3 linked regions of the Puniceicoccus vermicola genome follow. The main gene of each other region encodes a partner of the protein of the gene in region 2 in a complex. Links are inferred from orthologs where the notes say so. Each region holds a gene or a part of one and is shown on either strand. Other genes may lie near its edges.

What was found. Proteins that work in one complex are often made in the same cells at the same time.
Region 1: rny (region 2) and pnp share a complex: the UniProt entries of both Bacillus subtilis proteins name them as parts of the possible RNA degradosome complex. The link is inferred for Puniceicoccus vermicola from one-to-one orthologs.
Region 3: rny (region 2) and H5P30_RS00130 share a complex: the UniProt entries of both Bacillus subtilis proteins name them as parts of the possible RNA degradosome complex. The link is inferred for Puniceicoccus vermicola from one-to-one orthologs.

What each region holds. Positions count from the first base shown.
Region 1 is NZ_JACHVA010000035.1:200-3,140, reverse strand. It holds pnp (polyribonucleotide nucleotidyltransferase), read left to right. Parts: upstream 1-367; coding sequence 368-2,515; downstream 2,516-2,941. Other genes in the region: rpsO (30S ribosomal protein S15), read left to right, coding at 1-237. UniProt on the Bacillus subtilis protein: Involved in mRNA degradation. Catalyzes the phosphorolysis of single-stranded polyribonucleotides processively in the 3'- to 5'-direction. Necessary for competence development in Bacillus subtilis.
Region 2 is NZ_JACHVA010000139.1:44,754-47,620, forward strand. It holds rny (ribonuclease Y), read right to left. Parts: upstream 2,186-2,867; coding sequence 815-2,185; downstream 1-814. Other genes in the region: H5P30_RS20510 (ABC transporter permease subunit), read right to left, coding at 1-334; H5P30_RS20515 (hypothetical protein), read right to left, coding at 554-772; aroC (chorismate synthase), read left to right, coding at 2,522-2,867. UniProt on the Bacillus subtilis protein: Endoribonuclease that initiates mRNA decay. Initiates the decay of all SAM-dependent riboswitches, such as yitJ riboswitch. Involved in processing of the gapA operon mRNA, it cleaves between cggR and gapA.
Region 3 is NZ_JACHVA010000004.1:15,939-18,764, forward strand. It holds H5P30_RS00130 (6-phosphofructokinase), read right to left. Parts: upstream 2,068-2,826; coding sequence 934-2,067; downstream 1-933. Other genes in the region: H5P30_RS00120 (DEAD/DEAH box helicase), read left to right, coding at 1-13; H5P30_RS00125 (ParA family protein), read left to right, coding at 169-921; ahcY (adenosylhomocysteinase), read right to left, coding at 2,293-2,826. UniProt on the Bacillus subtilis protein: Catalyzes the phosphorylation of D-fructose 6-phosphate to fructose 1,6-bisphosphate by ATP, the first committing step of glycolysis.

The DNA.
Region 1 (2,941 bases), on a different replicon or contig from region 2:
ATCTCTGAATTCCAGACTCACGAAGGCGACAGCGGTTCCGCTGAGGTCCAGATTGCGCTGCTGACCGCACGCGTCTCTCACCTGACCGAACACCTTCGTACGCACCGGAAGGATTTTCACTCCCGCCGCGGACTTCTGAAGATGACAGCTCGCCGTCGTAAACTGCTCGACTACGTCAAGCGCCACGACCTCGACAAGTACAACGAGCTGCTGAAACGTCTGAACATCCGCCGATAACCGGCCTTTTTTACGGAAGTTCAAGAATCACCGTGTCTTCCCTGGGATGCATGAGAAGAGGGAAGACCAAAGCCACATGCGGAACGCCGCTGTGCGCGCAAACCCCAACTCAAGCACCTAGGTAATAGATATGGAACAAAAGCACACCGTCCGGGTTGAAGAACTCGGCCTCGAAATCGGTACCGGCAGCCTTGCCAATCTGGCAAGCGGCGCCGTCACAATCTCTCTCGGCGAGACCACTCTCTTTGCGAGTGCCTGCGCCGCGAAAACTCTCCGTCCGGGACAGGATTTCTTCCCTCTCACGGTCGACTACCGCGAAAAGTTTGCGGCTGCGGGACGTTTTCCCGGTGGCTACTTCAAGCGTGAAGCTCGCCCGACCGAGAAGGAAATCCTGACCTCCCGTCTTTGCGACCGTCCCCTGCGTCCCCTCTTCCCGAAGGGATTCATGAACGAAGTCCAGGTCATCGGCATGGCCCTCTCGATCGACGGGATCCATGAGCCGGACATCCTGATGGTCAACGCCGCTTCGGCAGCTCTGATCGTCTCGGACATTCCATGGAACGGCCCAGTCGGCTGCGTTCGCGTGGGTGAAATCGACGGCGAATTCGTCGTCAACCCAACGCAAGAGCAGATGTTCGACTCCACCCTCGACCTGATTTATGTTGGGAACGAGAAGGAGATGATGATGATCGAAGGCAGCGCTGACTTCATCTCGAAGGAACGCTTCCAGGAAGCCCTCGCCTACGGCCAGGAAAAGATCCAGCCGATCATCGCCGCACAGAAGGAACTCGCTGCCAAGGTCGCCAAGGCCAAGAGCGAATTCGAACTCTACATCGCCAAACCCGAGATCCTCGCCCTTTGCCGCGAGTTGGCCGGGGACAAGCTCGAAGAAGCGATCTTCATCGACGATAAACAGTCCCGCGGGGCCGCCGTCGACAAGATCAAGGCCGAAGTCGCCGAAGCCGTGAAGGCCAAGGTCGGCGAAGAGGAATTCGACGAAGATCAGATCTCCCTCTCATTCGAAGTGCTGCAGGAAGAAGTCTACCGCTCGAACATCCTCGAAAAGGGCAAGCGCGCCGACGGACGTGGCCCCGGAGACCTCCGCGAGATTTCGGCTCAGACCGGCGTCCTCCCGAAGGTTCACGGCACCGCCATCTTCAACCGCGGCGAAACCCAGGCTCTGGTTTACACCACTCTCGGCACCAGCAAAGACTCGCAGGACCTCGACGCCCTCACCGGCGGCGCCAATGCCAAGTCTTTCTACCTGCACTACAACTTCCCGCCTTACTCGGTCGGGGAAACCGGTCGCTTCGGCTTCACCGGTCGTCGTGAAATCGGTCACGGAAATCTCGCAGAGCGCTCGCTGCTGCCGATCATTCCGTCCGAAGACGACTTCCCCTACGCCATCCGGATCGTTTCCGAGATCATGGGCTCCAATGGCTCGACCTCCATGGCTTCGATCTGCGGAGGTTGCCTCTCAATGATGGACGCCGGGGTGCCGGTCTCGGCCATGGTCGCCGGGATCTCCGCCGGTCTCGTCACCGAGATGAACGACGAAGGCGAAATCACCAAGTACAAGGTTCTCACCGACATCATCGGTGCGGAAGACCACTTCGGTGACATGGACTTCAAGATCGCCGGTAGCCGTGACGGAATCACCGGATTCCAGCTGGACCTCAAGATCCAGGGCATCCCCTTCGACATCGCTCACGAAGCGATCGAAGCCGCGACGGAAGCTCGCTTGAAGATCATCGACAAGATGGCCGAAGCTCTGCCGGAACCGCGCACCGAGATCAACCCGAACGCACCGCGCATCCACTCGATGAAGATCGATCCGGACAAGATCGGTGCCCTCATCGGCCCCGGCGGCAAGAACATCCGCCGCATCCAGGAACTTACCGGTGCCGAAATCGACATCAACGAGGACAACAGCGGTCGCCTGCTCGTCTTCGCCCGCGGAGCCGACACGCTCCAACGCGCCATCGAAGAAATCGACCTCTGCACCGCAGAGATCGAAGTGGGCCGGATCTACAAGGGTATCGTTCGCGGCGTGAAGGACTTCGGCGCATTCGTCGAATGTCTCCCCGGCAAGGAAGGCCTCTGCCACATCTCCGAACTCGCCGACTTCCGCGTCAAGAAGACCGAAGACGTCTGCAAGCTCGGTGACGAACTCGTCGTCAAATGCATCGGCATCGACGACAAGGGCCGCGTCAAGCTCAGCCGCAAAGCCGCCATGGCCGAAGAAGCCGAGCCAGAAACGGCCGACGCCGAAGCCTAAGCCAAAACCGGTAATATCTTTCATCAAGCCCGGCGGGAAACCGCCGGGCTTTTTTGTGTGCGGAGGTCCGCGCAGCTGAATGACGAGCGGGCAACCCCGATCCAGCTGTTCTAGTAGGACAGCAGCTTCAGCTGCGTCCCGGCGGCGGCGCATCGGAGATCAACGCTCCCGAACGGAGCCCAAGATTTCGAAACGGCTATCGCCATTCCGTTCCAAATTCCTTCTGAACCGTGAGAAGACACTCCATCGTGCAAGACCGCGCAGCTAAAGCTGAGCGGGTACGTCCCGATCCGACGCCCTCCAGTAGGACAGCAGCTTCAACTGGGTCCCGGCGGGAACGCATCAGAGATCAACGCTCCCGCACGGAGCCCAAGACTTCGAAACGGCTATCGCCATTCCGCTCCACATTCGTTCCTTAACCAAAGG
Region 2 (2,867 bases):
CGATGGCCAGAGCGAGGAGGAAGCCGGGTACGGCATAGGCGAGAGTGATGGGGAAGTGGTTCCCAATGATCTCGGTGACCGAATAGCCGGGGTGCGAGTAGGAATAGCCGGGATCGAGTCGAGCGATGTTTCCGAGGAAGCGCAGGTATTGATGCCAGAGCGGAAGATCGAGTCCGTAGAAGGCGACGATTTCTTCCCGACTGGACTCGGGGATCTTCTTTTCATCGGCAAACGGATCCCCTGGAGCGGCGCGGACGAGAAAAAAGGTCAGGGTCGCGACCGCGAAGAGTATCGGGATCGAAATGAGAAGGCGTCTGACGAAGAAGCGAAGCACTTTCCGCTACGCTGTCTCGCCTCTGTCGCTTGGGCTAGGAAAAAATCAAGGAGGATGCGTGGGGGGCCTGCGAAACTAGCGGAATTTGGGGGAGAGGAATTACGAAAGCCATTTCTAGTGGAGTCCGCAGAGGAGCCTCTTTCCTTGGGGGATTATCGAAATCGCTATCGCGCTTCCGCTTCGAGAATTGCGTTGCGACGGATCGACCCTATACCGAATTTAGTAAGTTTTGACCGTTATGGTGCAGCGCAGAATCGAAGCAGCGCAAGGCGCAGGGATCTGATTCGTATCGAGATACGCTCCGATCCCTGCAACGCCGCGACCTTCGATTCTGGGCGCATCCCCCTGGGACGGGCGGGAAATGAGCCTGAGCAGCGTTAGCTCAAATGGCACGGGTCGCAGACCCGCCTCCAATTGGGCCGCCTCGCTCAGGCTCATTTCTCATCCCGCCATAACTATCAAAACTTCCTAAATTCGGTATCACTTCGCGGTTTCGCAGAAGCGGGACTCCCGGATCACGGTCACCTTGATGGTGCTGGGATACTGGAGCTCGTTCTCGATGCGATGGCGAATCTGCAGGGCGAGACGCTTGGCCTGATCGTCGGGTACGTTTTCCGGATCGACGATGGCGCGGATCTCGCGGCCCGCTTGGAGGGCGTAGCAATCTTTGACGCCTTCGAAGCCGCGGGCCAGGTTTTCCAAAGAACGCACCCGCTGGATGTAGCCCTCGGTCGAGTCGGCGCGGGCTCCGGGGCGAGCGGCGGAAATACTGTCCGCCAGCATGACCAGTCCGGCGTAGGGGCTCTCGGCGGCGACCTCCTCATGACTGGCGGCGACCGCGTTGATCACTTCGGGCGGCTCGCCGTGGTGACGGAGGATTTTGGCGGCGGCCGAAGCATGGCTCCCTTCAAATTCGTGGCTGATCGCCTTGCCCAAGTCGTGGAAAAGCCCCGCGCGCTTGGCCAGAACCGGGTCGAACCCGATTTCCGAAGCGAGCAGGGAACAGAGAAAAGCGACTTCGATGCTGTGATCGAGAGTGTTCTGGCTGAAAGAGTGGCGGAAGTGGAGTTTACCGAGGAGGGAAACGATCTCGGGGTGGATGGAGGAGAGGCGGAGTTTGCGGATCGCTTCTTCACCGAGGCTGATAACGGCCTTATCCATCTCGGCCAACGCTTCTTGGTGTTTTTCCTCAATGCTCGCCGGATGAATTCGCCCATCTTTGATCAAGGCTTCCAAAGTGACGCGGGCGATTTCCCGGCGGACCGGGTCGAATCCCGAGAGGAGGACCGTGTCCGGCGTTTCGTCGATCAGGAGCGAGACCCCGGTCACGGATTCAAAGCTGCGAATGTTGCGGCCTTCCCGCCCGATCAGGCGTCCCTTCATGTCGTCGTTGGGCAGGGAGACGGTCGTCGAGGTTTCTTCCGACATCGGGGTGGATCCGACGCGTTGCATGGCAGCGAGGAGGACAGCGCGGGCGCGGGCCTCGACTTGAGCCTCGGGCACGTCGAGTAGATCGTGGCGCAATTCTTCGAGATACTCCTCCGAGCTCTCCTTCATCTGGGCCGTGAGCTCGGCACGGGCGTCTTCGCGGCTCATCCCGGCGATTTCGAGGAGGCGTTGTTCGAGGTTGGCACGGTTTTCCTCGGCTTCCTTCCGGGTTTCTTCGGTCTCTTGTTGAATGGATCGGACGCGCTCGATGCGTCTTTGCAGTTCCTCAGAGGGTCCCTGCTGGGCGTGACTTCCCCGCTTGGCCCCCCGGGGAGGCCAATACTTGAGGGCAATGATCACTGCGGCGGCGGCTAATGTCGCTGCCGAGAGAGCAATACCCACTTCGGTCCAAATTTCAGTCATATAGAGAGAATCGGGAGGAAGTGGGGTGGATCCTCCGGTCATCCAGTGTAAAAAATTTACGGCTGGAGAGTCCTGCGAAGCAAATAAAAAAAAAGGCCAGGCACCCTACGGCACACGCGGACATCAGCTACCGTTGCTCCCTTCCGGGCCTGGCGGGGTTCACTGGTCCTGCGTTGCATAGGACCCGGCCAGAAAGAATCCAACACCCGAAACCTCCTCGATGCAACCGAAAACCCCCTCCATTTTTCGAGACTTCTGCTGATGCGGCCCGGGAAGCGACGTAGATCCGCAAAAGTTGCGGTTGTCTGAATGCAGAAAGCTGCTAGGAAGGGGGGAATGAGCAGTATTTTCGGCACGCTTTTCCGTATTTCTTCCTGGGGTGAAAGCCATGGGAAGGGGATCGGAGTCGTCATTGATGGATGTCCCCCGCTTCTTCCTTTGTCGGAGGCCGACATCCAGCAGGCCCTCGACCGTCGTCGGCCCGGGCAGAGCTCGATCACGACCCCCCGCAAGGAGAAGGATGGAGTGCAGATTCTTTCCGGGGTTTTCGAGGGGGAAACCACAGGAACCCCGATTTCGATGGCCGTCTTCAATGAGGATCAGCGTTCTTCGGATTACGGCGAGATGAAGGAAAAGTTTCGCCCCTCGCATGCGGATTTTACCTATCAGGAGAAGTACGGCA
Region 3 (2,826 bases), on a different replicon or contig from region 2:
ACCCTCCGAGTGATTGGTTCGCGGCCAAATTGGGGGGAAATGGGTCTTCCGCTCCATTTGGCAAGAGAAGAACCCCAAAGTGGCCCATAAATCGCTGCAATTGTGCCAATTCTGTCGCATTCTTGACCCAGCGAATTCCAGCCTGTTCAACAGGGCTCTACCGTCATCATGAAGATCCTTTCCCTCTATAATTTGAAAGGTGGTGTGGGAAAAACCACGACCGCCGTAAACCTTGCTCACGCTGCAGCGCGGGACGGTTTCAACGTTCTCCTCTGCGACCTCGATCCACAGGGTGCCTCCACTTTCTACCTCCAAGCGGCTCCTCCGACAAAGATGAAAACGGGCAAACTCCTCAAAGGAAAGTCCTTCGCCCATAAACAAGTCCGCGAAACCGAGTTTATCCACCTCGATGTTCTGCCCGCTCACTTGGAATTTCGGAATCTGGACCGGAGACTCGACGAAGAAAAGAAATCGGACACCGCTCTCGCCTCCCTCTTCGAGGGATTCCACGGCGACTACGATTTGATCATCGCCGATGCACCCGCTGGACTGACGCTCCTCTCGGAAAATCTTTTCCAACTATCCGATCTGGTTCTCGTTCCTACGATCCCCTCAACCTTGTCCCTGAACTGCTTCGAACAGGTCTCCGAATTTTTCAAAAAGGAAAAACTCTCCAAGAAGAAGTTAAAGGGATTCTTCTCCATGGCCGACACCCGTAAACGCCTGCACCGGGAATCCATCGAGAAAGTCTACCACACCCCGAACAACCCCTTCCTCGAAGCCGTGATTCCCTCTGCCAGCATTGTGGAGCAAATGGGAGAACAGCGACGCCCAGTATCTGCCTTCGCCCGCAATAGCCGAGCTGCCAATGCCTTTGGCGACCTCTGGAATATTGTTCGCGCGGAACTGAAGATCGACTGAGCCCAGCTCCGCTCAACCGAGGCAGGTGTCTACCTCGAGAGCCGCACGGACCCAATCATGATCGAGAGGGACCGTCTTACAGAGACCCGCCACTTCTTCGAGCGGCACCGAGGTCACTCCATCCCCCGCAACGGAGACCATTCGGTTATATTTCCCCTCTGCCAGCAATTCCCCCGCTTTCGTCCCGAGCAATGTGCAAATCAAGCGGTCGCGCGCTGATGGAGACCCGCCCCGCTGGACATGCCCCAGTGAAGTCGTCCTTGCCTCAAGATCCGTCAACCCCTGGAGCTGGCGAGCAATTCGGCTATCAAGAGATTCCTGCACCAGATGAGGTCCTTCGTGGAGCTGACGAGCCTTCTCCTCCTTCGGGGTCGATTTCTTCTGCTTTTTCCCGCCCTTCTTTTCTTCCTGCTTCTGCTGAAACTCTTTTTCGGAAAGCGCCCCTTCCGCCACGGCGATAATCGAAAACCGCTTGTTGTGTTTCCGGCGTTCCAACAAATGCTCAGCCACCCGATTCAGATCGTAGGGCTTCTCGGGCAAGAGAATCGCATCGGCGCCCCCAGCCACTCCTGCCCCTAGCGCTAACCAACCAGCCTTGTGCCCCATCAACTCGCAGACGATTACCCGATGGTGACTGGTCGCCGTGGTGTGAAGCCGGTCGATCGCCTCGGTGGCTGTGCTCAAGGCCGTATCGAAACCGAAACTCACATCGGTCTTGGCCACATCGTTATCAATCGTTTTCGGCAGGGTAATCACCGGCAACCCGGCTTCCCGCAACCGCTGGGCATTCTTCTGCGTTCCGTTCCCCCCGAGGCACACCAAACAATCAATCTGCCGCGAGAGCGCGTTCGAAACGGCTACATCGGTCATATTTAAGACCCGCTCGCCCATCGGCATCTTGTGGGGCTTATCCCGACTCGTCCCCAGGAGAGTTCCTCCCAAGGTTAAAATCCCGGATACCGCCACATTCTCCAGAGGCAGAAATCGATTCTCGACCAACCCCCGAAATCCATCCGGAATCCCGAGCACCCGAATTCCGTGCTTCATCGCCGACTTCGCCACTCCACGGATCGCCGCATTCAAACCCGGACAATCCCCTCCTGACGTCAAAATTCCAATGCAACGCGTCTTTCGTTTTGCAGCCATGCCTAAATTCAATCCTCTCCCCCTGGAAATGGCAAGGCAGACTCACCAACTTGCATCGCGTCAATCATTTTTAGCCAGACTACTTATCGCAGTGATCTCCCACCCTCGACTGCGTAACTCTTTCGGATCCTGGCCATCTCCAAATCCCCGTAAGCTGTTGTTTCCCAAAAAGAAAGGCCGATGAGCGAATGCCCATCGACCTTTCGGAAAGAGACTCTGTCGAGACTAGTATTTGTAGTGCTCGGGCTTGTAAGGGCCGCCTACTTTGACACCGATATATTCGGCCTGCTCTTCGGAAAGAACCGTGAGCTTGGCTCCGATCTTTTCGAGGTGCAGTCGGGCAACTTCTTCGTCGAGATGCTTGGGAAGGATGTAGACGCCGGGAGTGTATTTTTCGACGTTCTTCCAAAGCTCGACTTGAGCCAGAACCTGATTGGCAAACGAGTTCGACATCACGAAGGATGGGTGACCCGTCGCACAACCGAGGTTGACGAGGCGACCTTCAGCGAGAACAAAGATCGAGTGTCCATCCGGGAAAGTCCACTGATCGACCTGCGGCTTCACGTTCATCAACTTCACCCCTTCGGCATTCTCCAGCTTCTCCATCTGGATTTCGTTGTCGAAGTGACCGATGTTACAAACGATGGCTTGGTCCTTCATCTTCTCCATGTGAGCGAAGGTGATGATGTCCTTGTTGCCGGTCGTGGTTACGTAGATGTCCGCCGTGCCAAGGGTATCCTCGACCGGGGCGATCTTGTA